DNA from 4 places in the Streptomyces lydicamycinicus genome. Region 3 is predicted to be linked to each of the others. Evidence: riboswitches for the same ligand, from Rfam matches in the RefSeq annotation. Region 3 holds a riboswitch; each other region holds the start of a gene.
What was found. A riboswitch is a leader RNA that binds a small molecule or an ion and turns the genes downstream of it on or off. The one in region 3 is predicted to bind cobalamin.
Positions count from the first base shown of each region.

Region 1: another riboswitch for cobalamin. It lies ahead of TU31_RS03150 (ribonucleoside-diphosphate reductase subunit alpha); the one in region 3 lies ahead of metE (5-methyltetrahydropteroyltriglutamate--homocysteine S-methyltransferase).
Region 2: another riboswitch for cobalamin. It lies ahead of TU31_RS33190 (cobalamin biosynthesis protein); the one in region 3 lies ahead of metE (5-methyltetrahydropteroyltriglutamate--homocysteine S-methyltransferase).
Region 4: another riboswitch for cobalamin. It lies ahead of cobN (cobaltochelatase subunit CobN); the one in region 3 lies ahead of metE (5-methyltetrahydropteroyltriglutamate--homocysteine S-methyltransferase).

Region 1 covers NZ_BBNO01000001.1:729,693-733,305, forward strand. The annotation lists gene TU31_RS03150 (ribonucleoside-diphosphate reductase subunit alpha) at 1-1,889, opposite strand, end outside; cobalamin riboswitch at 2,050-2,202, opposite strand; gene mctP (monocarboxylate uptake permease MctP) at 2,528-3,613, opposite strand, start outside.
Region 2 covers NZ_BBNO01000011.1:66,897-70,509, reverse strand. The annotation lists gene TU31_RS33195 (cobyric acid synthase) at 1-827, opposite strand, end outside; gene TU31_RS33190 (cobalamin biosynthesis protein) at 910-1,953, opposite strand; cobalamin riboswitch at 2,107-2,256, opposite strand; gene TU31_RS33185 (effector-associated constant component EACC1) at 2,460-2,897, shown strand; gene TU31_RS33180 (VWA domain-containing protein) at 2,903-3,613, shown strand, end outside.
Region 3 covers NZ_BBNO01000008.1:273,739-277,351, reverse strand. The annotation lists gene metE (5-methyltetrahydropteroyltriglutamate--homocysteine S-methyltransferase) at 1-1,602, opposite strand, end outside; cobalamin riboswitch at 1,775-1,962, opposite strand; gene TU31_RS27500 (aldo/keto reductase) at 2,149-3,207, shown strand; gene TU31_RS27495 (L,D-transpeptidase family protein) at 3,290-3,613, opposite strand, start outside.
Region 4 covers NZ_BBNO01000002.1:675,848-679,460, forward strand. The annotation lists gene TU31_RS08395 (precorrin-8X methylmutase) at 1-96, opposite strand, end outside; gene TU31_RS08400 (ferredoxin-like domain-containing protein) at 189-1,844, opposite strand; cobalamin riboswitch at 2,018-2,150, shown strand; gene cobN (cobaltochelatase subunit CobN) at 2,187-3,613, shown strand, end outside.

The sequences.
Region 1 (3,613 bases), on a different contig from region 3:
GTCGGCGCGATCGCCAGCAGCAGCGAGTTGCGCATACCGGTCGTGGCGATACGGGCGCGCAGCGCCGCCCAGCGGTCCGCCCAGCGGGGCTCGGCGTTCGGGTAGTGGTCCGGGTGCAGCACCCCGCGGGCGGTGCGGGTCGCGGACCACGCCGGGTGCGGGCCGTGCCGCTCGGCGAGGTCGGCGGACGCCTCGTAGGCGGCGAGCATGATCCGCTCGGAGATACGGGTCGACAGCTCCTGCGCCTCGGGCGAGTCGAAGGGCAGCCGCAGCCGGAAGAAGACGTCCTGGAGGCCCATCAGGCCCAGACCGACCGGGCGCCAGCGGGAGTTGGACGTCCCGGCCTGCTCGGTCGGGTAGAAGTTGATGTCCACCACGCGGTCGAGGAAGGTCACGGCCGTGCGGACGGTCGCGTCCAGCCGCTCCCAGTCCATCTCGCCGTGGTCACCCAGGTGCGCCGCGAGGTTGACCGAACCCAGGTTGCAGACCGCGGTCTCCCCGTCGTTCGTCACCTCCAGGATCTCCGTGCACAGGTTGGACGAGTGCACGACCTGGCCGGGCTCGGCGGTCTGGTTGGCGGTGCGGTTGGCGGCGTCCTTGAACGTCATCCAGCCATTGCCGGTCTGCGCCAGGGTGCGCATCATGCGGGAGTACAGCACCCGGGCGGGGATCTGCTTGAGCGCCCGGCCCTCGGCCTCCAGCTTCCGGTAGGCGGCGTCGAACTCGTCGCCCCACAGGTCCACCAGCTCCGGGGCGTCCGAGGGCGAGAACAGCGACCAGTCGGCGTCCGCCTCCACCCGGCGCATGAACTCGTCCGGGATCCAGTGCGCGATGTTCAGGTTGTGCGTACGGCGCGCCTCCTCACCGGTGTTGTCGCGCAGCTCCAGGAACTCCTCGATGTCCGCGTGCCAGGTCTCCAGGTAGACGCAGGCCGCGCCCTTGCGCCGGCCGCCCTGGTTCACGGCCGCGACCGAGGCGTCCAGGGTGCGCAGGAACGGCACGATGCCGTTGGAGTGCCCGTTGGTGCCGCGGATCAGCGAACCGCGGGCGCGGATGCGGGAGTACGACAGACCGATGCCGCCGGCGTGCTTGGAGAGCCGGGCGACCTGGTGGTAGCGGTCGTAGATCGAGTCCAGCTCGTCCAGCGGCGAGTCCAGCAGATAGCAGGACGACATCTGCGGGTGGCGGGTGCCGGAGTTGAAGAGGGTGGGGGAGGAGGGCAGGTAGGACAGCGAGCTGGTGAGCCGGTAGAGCTCGGCGACGTCGTCCAGCGCGCGGTCGCTGTGGTCCTCGGCGAGACCGCAGGCCACCCGCAGCAGGAAGTGCTGCGGGGTCTCGATGACCTGACGGGTGGTGGGGTGCCGCAGCAGGTAGCGCGAGTGCAGGGTGCGCAGCCCGAAGTACCCGAAGCGGTCGTCGGCCCCGTCGGCGAGCGCCCGGTCGACCAGCGCGTCCAGCCGGGCGGCGTGCGCCCGGACGAACTCCGCGGTCTCGTCGGCGATCAGCCCCTCGCGGTGGCCGACCTCGACGGAGGCGGAGAAGGCGACCGCCCCCTGTCCGGCCGCCTCCTCCGAGATCGCGAGGGTGAGCAGCCGCGCCGCGAGCTTGGAGTACTGCGGCTCGTCACCGATCAGACCGGCCGCGGCATCGGTGGCCAGCGACCGCAGTTCGGCCTCGTCGGAGCCGGCGTGCCGGCCGCGCAGGGCGGCGGCGGCCACCTTGCCGGGGTCGGTCGCGGTCAGGTCCTCGGTCAGCTGGGTCAGGGTGCGCAGCAGGGCGACACCCGGCCCGTCCTCGCCCGGTCCGCCGTCGGCGGTACCGGGAGGCGTGGCCACCACGGGCGGCACGACCTCGGCGTCTGACGCGGGCTCCGTTGGCGCGATGGTCACGCGATGCTCTCCCTCACTCGGCGGGGGCCGGGAGGGGCGGGCACGACGGGCGCACGCGAGCATGCGGCACCCCGAGACGGCAGGGGTGCGCGGGCACACCGCGCGGCGTCCACCGGCCCAACCCTCGGGGCCCGGACGTATCGACGACCGCACCCCTTGCGGTGCGGACGTACCGTCGGCAGGTCCTCGGACTACACGGGCACGCGCCCAGGGCCGGTATCCGCCCGGCCGAGCGCGCTCCTACACCGTTGCGGGACAGTTCCGGATTCCCACCGGATTCCCCTGCGGCGACAGCGAGGACGAGCATACATGTGGGGGTGGCCCCTCAAGTGCACCCCCACATCTAGTGTGTCGTGAGTGATCACACAGTGCCTGTCAGTGGCCTTGGCTATGGTCGGTGACAGTTCTTTGTTCCGTCCCGTGGAAGAAGGAGAAGGCCTCATGACCGCGCTCGCCGGCCGGCCGCACATCATGGAGACCGAGCATTTCGAAGAGGCCGCCCGGATACTCGCCCGCTTGGAAGAAGGCGCGCGGTTGGAACTCATCGACGGGAAGGTCAAGAACGGCGAACGCCAACGGGCCGCCGCGCCCCGGAGGGTACGCGACGGCCCGTTGCCGGAAGCCGGCCGACCGGTGGCTCAGTGGCCTGCCGGTGCCTTTTCCGTGGCCGGCGGCAGTTCCACGGCGACGCCCTCGTCGCCGGCGTCCGCCGTGTAGTCGGCGGGGCTGGTCTCGTCGATGCCCTCGGGGGCCTTGGCGGCCTTGAGGGCGAAGGTCAGGACGACGGTGACCACGACGTTCAGCACGAAGGCAGTCAGACCGATGTAGCCGATCTCACCGATGCCGGGGATCTCCGCGCTGGAGCCGCCGAAGTGCTTCTGGGTCGGGCTGGCGACGCCGTAGGCCGCGAGCGTGCCGTAGAGCATGCCGACCGCCCAGCCGGCCAGCAGCGCCCAGCGGTGGAACCAGCGGGTGAAGAGGCCGCCGACCAGGGACGGCATGGTCTGGAGGATCCAGATGCCGCCCAGCAGCTGGAAGTTGATCGCGACGGTCTTGTCCATGGTGAGGACGAAGACCAGCGCGCCGACCTTCACCAGCAGCGAGACCAGCTTGGCGACCTTGTGCTCCTGCTCGGGCGTGGCGCCCGGCTTGAGGAAGTCCTTGTAGACGTTGCGGGTGAAGAGGTTGGCCGCGGCGATCGACATGATGGCCGCGGGCACCAGCGCGCCGATGCCGATCGCGGCGAACGCCACACCGGAGAACCAGCTCGGGAACATGTCCTCGAACAGCTGCGGGATGGCCAGCTGCGGGTTGCCCTGGATGTCCGTGCCGGCCTTGATCGCCATGAAGCCGAGCAGCGCCAGCAGGCCCAGCATGAGGGAGTACAGCGGCAGGATGGTGGTGTTGCGGCGGATCACATTGCGGCTGCGCGAGGACAGCGTCGCGGTGATCGAGTGCGGGTACATGAAGAGCGCCAGCGCCGAGCCGAGCGCCAGGGTCGCGTACGCCCACTGGGCGTTGGGGCCGCTGACCAGCTCGCCACGCGGTTTGCCGGGCACGGCACCGGGCTGGGCCAGCGCCTTGCCGGCCGAGTCGAAGATCGCGTCAAAGCCGCCCAGCTTGATCGGGATGTAGATGATCGCCACCGCGATGACGAGGTAGATCAGCCCGTCCTTGACGAACGCGATCAGCGCCGGCGCCCGCAGCCCCGAGGAGTAGGTGTA
Region 2 (3,613 bases), on a different contig from region 3:
GGCGGAGCCACCACGCTCTCGCGCACCGCGCCGCGCAGCGACACCCGCAGGCCGTCCTCCTCGTCGATGCCGAGGCCGTGCGCGAACGGCAGGACGCCCAGCGTCTGCCGCCCCGTGAGGCCGCGCAGCATTTCCAGGCCCGGCTCCAGCAGCGTCACATCGCCCCGGAACTTGTTGACCAGATACCCGGCGACCAGCGCCTGGTCCTCCTTGGACAGCAGCGCGGTGGTGCCGAAGAACGAGGCGAACACCCCGCCGCGGTCGATGTCACCGACCACGACCGCCGGGATACGGGCGGCCCGTGCGAGGCCCATGTTCACGATGTCGGTACGCCGCAGATTGATCTCGGCGGGACTGCCCGCGCCCTCACAGATCACCGCGTCATGGGTACGCCGCAGCTCCTGGAGGCAGTCGGTCACCGTGCCGAGCAACTGCTCCCGGCGGCCCGCGTACTGCGCCTCACCCTGCGACGTCCCCCCGAAGTACCCCCGGGCGCTGAGCTCACCCACCGGCTTCCCCAGCAGCACCACCTGGCTGCTGCGGTCACTGCCCGGCTTGAGCAGGACGGGGTTCATCAGCGCGGTCGGCTCCACCCGCGCCGCGGCGGCCTGCATCGCCTGGGCCCGTCCGATCTCCGCGCCCTCGCGCGTGACGAACGAATTCAGCGACATGTTCTGTGCCTTGAAGGGCGCCACCCGGACGCCCTGCCGGACCAGCCAGCGGCAGATCCCCGCCGTCACCACGCTCTTACCGGCGTCGGACGTCGTACCGGCCACCAACAGGCCACCGCCGACCGCCCCGCCGGCTGCTTTCAACCGCCCGTTCACCGGGTCCTCCTCCTGGGCTTCGGGTCACTACACCCGCCCACCCCCCGAAGGGGGGTGGGCGGCGGGGAAAAAACGGACGGCCTCATACCGCTCCCGCCTTACGCCCGCGTACCGGTCCCGCCTCACACCCGCGCCCCCCGGCCCCACGAGCGACCGCCGCCCGTGCCACGCCGACCGCCGCCCGCGCCGCCACCGTCGTCAGCAGTGCCAGCGCGCTCACCCGGCGGGAGAGCCGCACCGCACGTTCGATGTCCGGCACCGCCACCGGCGGCGCCGCGCCGTTGAGCACCGGACGGTGTTCCACCCGCCCGCCGTACGCCAGCGTGCCGCCCAGCCGTACGCCCAGCGCACCCGCGAACGACGCCTCCACCGGGCCCGCGTTGGGGCTCGGATGCGCCCCGCCGTCCGCCCGCCAGGCCCGCAGCGCACCGCGCCGGTCGGGGCCCGCGAGCACGGTCAGCGCGGCGGTCAGCCGGGAGCCGGGCCAGCCGGCGAGATCGTCGAGCCGGGCCGCGGCCCAGCCGAAGCGGCGGTAGCGCGGCGACTTGTGCCCCACCATCGCGTCCAGGGTGTTCACCGCGCGGAACGCCACCAGACCGGGCACCCCGCCCAGCGCGCCCCACACCAGGGCGCCCACCACCGCGTCGGAGGTGTTCTCGGCGACCGACTCCACCACCGCACGGGCCATCTGCGGCCCGTCCAGCGCCTGCGGATCGCGCCCGCACAGATGCGGCAGCCGCTCCCGGGCCACGTCCAGGTCACCCGCCGTCAGCGCTCCGCCGACGGCCCGTGCCTCCCGGCCGAGCGAGGTGCCGCCCAGCACGGCCCAGACCGTTGCCGCGGTCAGCGCGACCCGGGCGCCACCACGGAGCGACAGCAAAGAAGCGGAAGCCGAGCCCCGCACTGCGCGCTCCAGCAGCGCGGCACCGGCGGCGGCCCCGCCCGCGCACAGCACGGCGTGAGTCGCCCCGTAACCGCGGTGGTCACGCCACAGCCGGCGTTCGACGGCACCCGCGGCCCGGCCGAACGCGGCCACCGGATGGCCGCGCCGAGGATCCGCCGCGATCAGGTCGCCGAGAAAGCCGAGGGCCGCGCCGCACACATATCCCGCGTGGTCGCCGCGCATCGGGTCAGACCGCCGTGCGGGTGCGTCCGTGACGTCCCGCCCGGCCCCGAAGGAGCCCTGCGGCGGCGGGCAGTGGCGATCTCAAGGGGCGGCCGGGCATGGCGGTATGTCCTCACTCAGGGTCCGCGCCCTGGCTCGACGTGTCGGCGACCAGAGTCTCCTGGCTCCCGGATCGGCGTGTCCTCCGGCCTTCCAGTCCCGCGTACGTCATCGGACGTATGCGAGGCGGACCGTGGCCTTCGCTGGAGGAACGCTCCCCGGTGACAGTGGCGGGACCGCGCCGGATTCGCACCGGACTTCCTCTGCTGTCGCCGAATGGCTCCGGCAGTCCACCACGCCCCGCGAACGCCGTCAACTCACCCTTGACCTGCGACGCTGCCCTGTGGCAGGCGCTGTGGCGCACGCCACAGCGTGGCTGAGGGGTCACGGACGGTTGCCCGCGCACCTGATCCCGCGTCACTATCTGGTGCACGGCGGCGAAGGGGCCGCCGGAAGGGGGCCGGGGGATGCCGCAGCGCGCTGACCGTCACGAGATCCGTATCAGGATCACGGGCACGAACAATCCTGACCAGGACGTCGAGGACCTCAAGGCGTGGCTGGAGCGCGAGCCCTGGCTGAACCGGCGGTCGCACGACTGGGAGCTGCGCCCGGCCCAGGAGCGCGACGACGGCCCCGGCGACATGGCCATCGGCGTCGACGACCTGATCCTCGTCGTCGTCGGCGCGGTCGCCGCCGAGATCACCAAGAGCCTGGGCATCGCCCTGCGCGAATGGCTGCGCCGCCGCAGGGAGGAACGCGACACCGGCGAACGGCCCGCCGTGGCGGTCGGCGGCGGGGACGGCGAGCTGCGCGCACTGGGCGAACCGGGACCGGGCGCCGCGGCCCCCGAACGCCCCGATCCCGGCAGCCCGGCGAACGAGGGCGGCAGCACCGCCGGGGACTGAGCCGGATGTCCGAATACGACGCACGGGGCAAGGTCAACCGGGCGCTGCTGATCTGCGTCGACGACTACCGCCACCTGCGGCCGCTCCCCGCGGTGCGGGACAACCCCGGGGAACTGGAACGCGTCCTGCTCGCCCCCGGCACCGACCTCTTCACCAAGGGCGAGGTCGTCATCTGCCGGCCCCAGGAGCCCTGGGAGGTCGAACAGGCCCTGGACGCCGTCGTCCAGGAGGCCCGCGGGCTGCTGCTGGTGTACTTCTCCGGCCACGGCCGGGTGGGCCGGGACGGCGGCAATCTCCAGCTCATGGTCGGTGCCTCGGAACGGCGGCACAAAACCGTCTCCTGGCAGGACACGGTACTGTCCTACCTGGACAACGCGCGGGCCGACCGGATCGTGATCGTCCTGGAGTGCTGCTACGCCGGCAACGCCGGAGAGGCCTTCCACGCCTGCCGCACCCCCACCTCGCTGCTGATGGCCGCACAGCCCAACCGCCGGATCTTCAGCGGCGAGGAGCCCACCGGCGGCAGTGTCTTCACCCGCGCCCTGCGGCAGATCCTGGAACAGGGCATCCCCGGCAAGCGGTTCGTCACCTTCGAGGACCTCGTCCGGGAGCTGCGGAACCAACTGGCCGGCGAGCGCACCCCGATGGGCGACGTCTGGGAGCCCCGCTCGGCCAAGCAGAACACCGTCGACGACGTCATCCTGTCCTTCGCCACC
Region 3 (3,613 bases):
CGGCCGGACGTAACGGGTGCCGTAGGACTGCACCCAGCCGTGCTGGGTGGCGAGGTAGCCGGTCAGCTGCTCGGCGAAGTACTGGACCATGTCGTTGCGTTCCGGTTCCCCGTGCACCAGGACGTCGATCCCGGCCTTCTCCTGGAAGGCGAGCACCTCGCGGATCTCCGCCGAGATCCGCTCCTCGTACCCCTCGGCGTCCAGCCGCCCGGCCCGCAGATCCGCCCGCGCCGTGCGCAGTGCGGCGGTCTGCGGGAACGAGCCGATGGTGGTGGTCGGCAGCAGCGGCAGCCGGAGGTGCGCGCGCTGGGCGGCGGACCGCTCGGCGTACGGCTGGGAACGGCGGCCGTCGGCCTCGGTCACGGCCGCCGCGCGGGCGCGCACCGCCGGGTCATGGGTGAGTGCCGAGCCCGCCCGGGAGGCCAGGTCCGCGCGGTTGGCGGCGAGTTCGGCCGCGATGGTGTCGGTGCCCCGGGCCAGACCGCGCGCCAGCGTCACGATCTCCGTGGTCTTCTGCCGGGCGAAGGCCAGCCAGCGGAGGATCTGCGGGTCGATGTCCCGCTCGGCCCCGGTGTCCAGCGGGACGTGCAGCAGCGAGCAGGAGGACGACACATCGACCCGCTCGGCCAGCCCGAGCAGCGTGCCCAGGGTCGCCAGCGACTGCTCGTAGTGGTTGATCCAGATATTGCGGCCGTTGACGACACCGGCGACCAGCCGCTTGCCGGGCAGTCCGCCGACCGCCGCGAGATCCTGGAGGTTGCCGGCCGCGGGCCCGGTGAAGTCCAGCGCCAGACCCTCGACGGGTGCCTTGGCCAGCACCGGCAGTGCCTCGCCCAGCCGGTCGAAGTACGAGGCGACCAGCAGCTGCGGGCGGTCGGTGAGCGTGCCGAGGTCCCGGTAGGCGCGGGCCGCGGCGTTCAGCACGGCGGGGGAGCGGTCCTGGACCAGCGCCGGCTCGTCCAGCTGCACCCAGTGGGCACCGGCCGCCCGCAGATCGGCGAGCACCTCGGCGTAGACGGGCAGCAGCCGGTCGAGCAGCGTCAGCAGGTCGAAGCCGGCCGCGACGCCGGGCGCGGGCTTGGCCAGCAGGAGGTAGGTGACGGGCCCGACGAGGACCGGCCGCGCGGCGAGCCCGAGGCCGAGTGCCTCCGTCAGCTGGGCGACCTGCTCGGCGGAGTCCGCGGCGAAGACCGTGTCCGGCCCCAACTCCGGTACGAGATAGTGGTAGTTGGTGTCGAACCACTTGGTCATTTCCAGCGGCGCCAGGTCCTGGGTGCCGCGGGCCATCGCGAAGTAGCCGTCCAGGGGATCGGCGGCCACCGCGGCGCGGTGCCGCGCCGGGATCGCGCCGACCATCACGCTGGTGTCCAGGACGTGGTCGTAGTACGAGAAGTCGCCGGTCGGCACCTCATGGACACCGGCCCGGGCGAGCTGCTCCCAATTGGCGCGGCGCAGCCCGGCGGCGGTGGTACGGAGCGCCTCGGCGCTCACACGGCCCTTCCAGTAGCCCTCGATGGCCTTCTTCAGTTCACGGTTCGGCCCCTGACGGGGGTAGCCGTGCACGGTCGCTCGTGCTGCCGCGGCTGCGGACCTGCTGGTCACGGAACTCTCCTTCGCGAGTCTGTCTCCATGGACCACGGGACGGGTCGAGGGCGCGAAGGGACGGCAAACCCGGCGGGACCCGGCGCTCTTCCGCCGGCCGTGCCCGCCTGAGTGTCCGCCGACCCGCCCTCGAGGTCACCGAGATCACCCCGCGCACCGGTCGCGCGGGGGCACTGGCAGGTCTTCGGACTCGCGGGCGCATCCGCCGAAGGCGGACATCTACTGGCCGTCGCTTCCCAGACCCGGCCGGGCCCAGTGCGTATGACGGCGGTCGTTCCCACTCACCGCTGCGGGGCAGTCTCGGAATTCCACCGGGTTCCCTCTTACGACGCGCCTGCCTGGCGGGCAGGGCGAACCAGTCGCACCGGCCACCCTAGGCGCTGCCGCCCGGATCGGACACCGCGACCGGATCTCCCGTAGGTGACATCGGCCACCGTGGGGAAGGCAACGCGCCCCCGCCCGCGGTGCCGTGGCTTGCCCTGGAGTGCGCTCCAGCTCCTAGCGTGGGCGCACGACTTACCGCTGTCGTTGAACGAAGGGAACCTCGTGCGCTACACACTGTTCGGCAGGACCGGTCTGCGGGTGAGCGAGCTGAGCCTGGGCGCCATGACCATGGGCGACGACCGGGGCCGGGACGCCGCCGAGGACACCAGCGGCCGGATCCTGGACGCCTACGCGGACGCGGGCGGCAATTTCATCGACACCGCGAACATCTACACCGGCGGCGCCTCCGAGCGGACCCTCGGTGCGCTGCTGGAAGGGCGCCGGGACCGCTTCGTCCTGGCGAGCAAGTACACCTGCATGACCCACCAGGGCGATATGAACGCGGCGGGCAACCACCGCAAGAACCTGGTGCGGTCGGTGGAGGCGAGCCTGGACCGGCTGCGCACCGACTACCTCGATGTGCTGTGGGTGCACGCCCGGGACAACTTCACGCCCGTGGAGGAGGTCATGCGGGCGCTCGATGACGTGGTGCGCTCGGGCAAGGTGCTCTACATCGGCGTGTCCGACTGGCCCGCCTGGGAGATCGCCCAGGCCAACACCCTTGCCGAGCTGCGCGGCTGGACCGCGTTCGCGGGCTCGCAGCTGCGCTACAACCTGCTGGAGCGGACGCCGGAGCGGGAACTGCTCCCGCAGGCCCGCGCCTTCGATCTGGCCGTGCTGGCCTGGGCACCGCTCGCGGCCGGCAAGCTCACCGGCAAGTACCGCCGAGGGGAGACCGGCCGGCTGGCCACCATGGACGACGGCGCTACCCCGAACCACCACGAGGAGGAGACCCTCACCGCGGTGCTGGAGGTCGCCGAGCAGGGCGGCTGGAGCCCCGCGCAGGTGGCCCTGGCATGGCTGCGCAGCCGGCCCGGCAACATCGTTCCGATCGTCGCCGCCACCAAGGAGAGCCAGCTGGCCGACAACCTCGGCGCCGTCGACGTCACCCTGGACGCCGACGCGCTGGACCGGCTCGACCGGACCAGCGAGGTGCCGCTGGGCTTCCCGCACGACTTCCTGCGGCAGCCGGGCGTCATCGAGAACGTCTACGGCGACCGCTGGGCCGAGATCGAGGACCGGCGCTCCACCTACCGCCGTACGGCGAGCGAGATCCGCTGACCGGACGCCCCGACGCCGGACGCCGCCGCCTGAACAGTCAGGCGACGGCGTCCGTTTCGCTACCGCGGGAGCGCGGGCCGGGTCAGCGCAGCGCGCTGCGCTGCTGCCACTGCTGCCAGCTCTCCTGCCAGACCTCCAGGCCGTTGCCGACATCGGTCTTGTTGGTGTTGGTGGTGCCCTTCACCTCGACCGTGGAGCCGATCGTCAGGAAGTCATAGGCCCTCTTGGCGTCCGAGGTGGTCATGCCGAAGCAGCCGTGGCTGTTGTTCTCCACGCCGATCGACTTGTTCCACGGGGCGGAGTGCAGGAAGGTCCCGGACGCGGTGAGGTGGGTGACCCACTTGGAGTCCAGGCTCCACTCGTCGCCGTGGCCGATGGTGGAGGAGTCCATCGTCTCGGCCGCGTT
Region 4 (3,613 bases), on a different contig from region 3:
CTGGCGATAGATCGCCGCACCGTCCTTCTCGTAGTCGAACGCGGTCACTGTGGCCTCGGGTTTGTCGGGTACGGGACGGTTCTGGAGGTGGGGCATGGCGCTGTGGTTCGGGGGTGGTTCATGAGGTGGGGCCTGGCGCTGTGGGTCGGGCGGTTCTGGGGTGGGGCAGGGGCCTCTGGGCCGGCGCTTCATGAGGTGGGGCAGGGGGCGCCGGGGGGTGCTGCCGGGGCGGGTGGGGTCTTCGGCCGGACGACCGATACCCGGTAGCCGTCCGCCGTCGCCAGCACATCGACCCAGGCGCCGTGCGGGTGCCCACAGCGCCGCTCACATCCGGACCAGTACACGGGGAGGTGGTGGAGGGGGGCTGAGTTGTCCGGTCCCGGCTCCAGTCCCGGCTGCGGCTTCGGTCCCGGCCCCGGCTCCGGATTCGGCTTCGGCCCCGGCTCCGGTTCCGTCCCTGGCCCCCGCTCTGGTTTGCCGGGGAGGTGGACGGGATCGGGGCAGGTGTCGGGGTCGGATACGGATACGGATACGGATACGGGGGTGGGGACGGGACTCCCCGCCGTGACCGCGGCCGTGGCGTCGGCCCGTACATCGGTAAGGGATTTGGCGCAGCCGGGGCGGCCGGTGCAGGCCCCGATGCGGTGCCAGGGGGAGTCAGGTTCGGTGATCAGCCCGGCGGCGGCCAGCTCACGCAGACGGGCGGCCGCCGCGTCGGCGGACAGCCCCGGGATGACGATGCCGCGCCAGGGAGTGAGCCGGAGAACGCCGTCTCCGTCCGCCGCGGCGACGGCGACCAGCAGCCGCCACTGCGCAACGGACAGCCGCCCCAGCGGCGCGAGGACCGAGAGCGCGTGCGCTCCGTCGCCGCCCTCGATGATGCCGGGGGCGGAGGAGTCGGCGTAGGGAGTGGGGGTGGATGCCTCGTTGGCGGCGGGCGCCTCGGCCACGGCCTTGGTGCTGGGCGCGGCCTCAGTGCCGGCCCCAGCCACCTGCGCCGCAGCAGCCACGTCCGCCGCCCCGACCACATCCGTGGCCCCGGCCACAAGCACACACTCAACCCCCGCCCCCCGCAGCCGCTCCGCGACCGCCCGGGCCGTCAGGCCATGTCCGGCCGGGAGTTCGCGCACCCGCCAGGCGCCGCTCGCCTCGGCGGCGGAGAGGAATGCCTCGGCGGCGGTGAGGGCGGCGCGTGGGGCGTCGGGGCCGGCGATCCGCAGGGCCGCCGGGTCGTCGCCGACCCGCAGCAGGGCACTGCCTCCGGGCCGGGCCGGTTGTCCGGTCCCGGACCGGTCCCCGTGGTCCGCCGGTGCCTCGGTCCCGGCCGGTTCTGCGACCAAGCTCACATCGCCGCCGAGCGCCGCCACATCGCCCCGGCCGTCGTCCAGGACGAAGAGGAAACGGCCCGACAGCGCGGTCGCGGACTCGCTCGTGCAGAGCAGTCCGTCCAGCTCACGAGCCCACAACCGCACGTCAGAAGGGGTGTGCCGGTCCAGTCCGGCCAGGGGGGAGGCGAGGATGTTGCGGATGCGTTCGTGGCGCTCGGAGGGCAGCAGACCGGCGTCGCGCAGCAGGGCGGCGAGCCGGCCGCCGCAGTCGTCCGGGAGGCCGCGGAGTTCCGCGTTGCCGCGGGAGGTGAGGGAGAGATGGCCGTCCCCGAGCCGGTCCGCGGCATCGGCCAGCGCCTCGGCCTGACGTACCGTCAAGTCTCCGGCGGGCAGTCGCACTCGGGCGAGGTGTCCGTCGGCGGCGGAGTGCAGCCGCAGCGCTCCCGGGCAGGCGTCACCGCGGTCCCGTATGGGCGGTTCGGACCCGTGGGGCCGTGTCGAGGGGGAGGGCGGCATGGCCGCGAGCATACCCACGGAGGTGGGTGGCCCATCCGGGCCGGATCCGGCCAAGCTCGCGGCCCGATCCGCGTACGGAGGCGCACGCCCCCGTACCGATACGGCAGGTCCGGAGGCCCGCTTACCTCGCTCGGCCGCAGCCCTTACTATGCAGGTCGGTGGGTCGGACGGCCCGCCGACGCCAGCGACGGCGCAGGGCCTTACGGCCCCAGGGAGGAAGCCCGGTGTGAATCCGGCGCGGTCCCGCCACTGTGAACCCGGCAGCTGCCGGGTGAGCCAGGAACTCCCGCCGTCCATACGACCACCCGGGGCGCGGATACCCCGAGGAAGGCCTGCGCCCGCATGCTTCTGCTGCTGTCGACCTCCGACACCGACCTGCTCAGTGCCCGCGCGGCCACGGGTCCCGTGCCGTATCGGCTCGCCAACCCCGCCCGCCTCGACGTCGCCGAACTCCCCGCGCTGCTGGAGGGCACCGACCTCGTCGTCGTGCGTCTCCTCGGCGGCATCCGCGCCTGGGAGGAGGGCCTGGAGGTGCTGCTCGCCGAGGACCAGCACCGGCCGGTCGTCGTGCTCACCGGTGAACAGGCCCCCGACGCCCAGCTCATGGAGCAGTCCACGGTCCCGGTCGGCATCGCGGCCGAGGCGCACGCCTATCTCGCGCACGGCGGCCCCGCCAACCTCGACCAGCTCGCCCGCTTCCTCTCCGACACGGTGCTGCTGACCGGCCATGGCTTCGAGCCGCCGGAGCCCGCTCCGTCCTGGGGCCCGCTGGACTGGGAAGGGCGCAACGAGACCGGCCCGCTGGTCGCCGTGCTCTACTACCGCGCCCACCACATGAGCGGCAACACCGCTTTCGTACGGACCCTGTGCGAGCAGATCGAGGAGGCCGGGGGGCGCGCCCGGCCGCTGTTCGTGGCCTCCCTCCGCGCCCCCGAGCCGGAGCTGATCGAGGCGCTGGGGAGCGCCGACGCCCTGGTCACCACGGTCCTCGCGGCGGGCGGCAGCAAGCCCGCCGAGGCCTCCGCGGGCGGCGACGACGAGTCCTGGGACGCGGGCGCGCTGGCCGCCCTGGACGTGCCGATCCTTCAGGCCCTGTGCCTGACCGGGCCGCGCAGCGCCTGGGAGGAGAACGACGAGGGGCTCTCGCCGCTGGACGCCGCCTCGCAGATCGCGGTCCCCGAGTTCGACGGCCGGCTGATCACCGTCCCGTTCTCCTTCAAGGAGGTCGACGAGGACGGACTGCCGGTCTACGTCGCCGACCCCGAGCGCGCCGCCCGGGTCGCCGGGATCGCCGTCCGGCACGCCCGGCTGCGCCACATCCCGGCCGCGGAGAAGCGCCTCGCGCTGGTGCTGTCCGCCTACCCGACCAAGCACTCCCGCATCGGCAACGCGGTCGGGCTGGACACCCCGGCCAGTGCCGTGGCCCTGCTGCGCCGCCTCCGGGCGGACGGCTACGACTTCGGTGACGAGACCGCCGAGCCGGTCCCGGGCCTGGAGTCCGGCGACGGTGACGAGCTGATCTACGCCCTCATCGAGGCCGGCGGCCACGACCAGGAGTGGCTCACCGAGGAACAGCTCGCCCGTAACCCGGTCCGCATTCCGGCCGCCGACTACAAGCGCTGGTACGCCACGCTGCCGCAGGAACTCCGGGACTCCGTCGAGCAGCACTGGGGGCCGCCGCCCGGTGAGATGTTCGTCGACCGCAGCCGGAACCCCGACGGCGACATCGTGCTGGCCGCGCTGCGCCGCGGCAATCTCCTGATCCTCAT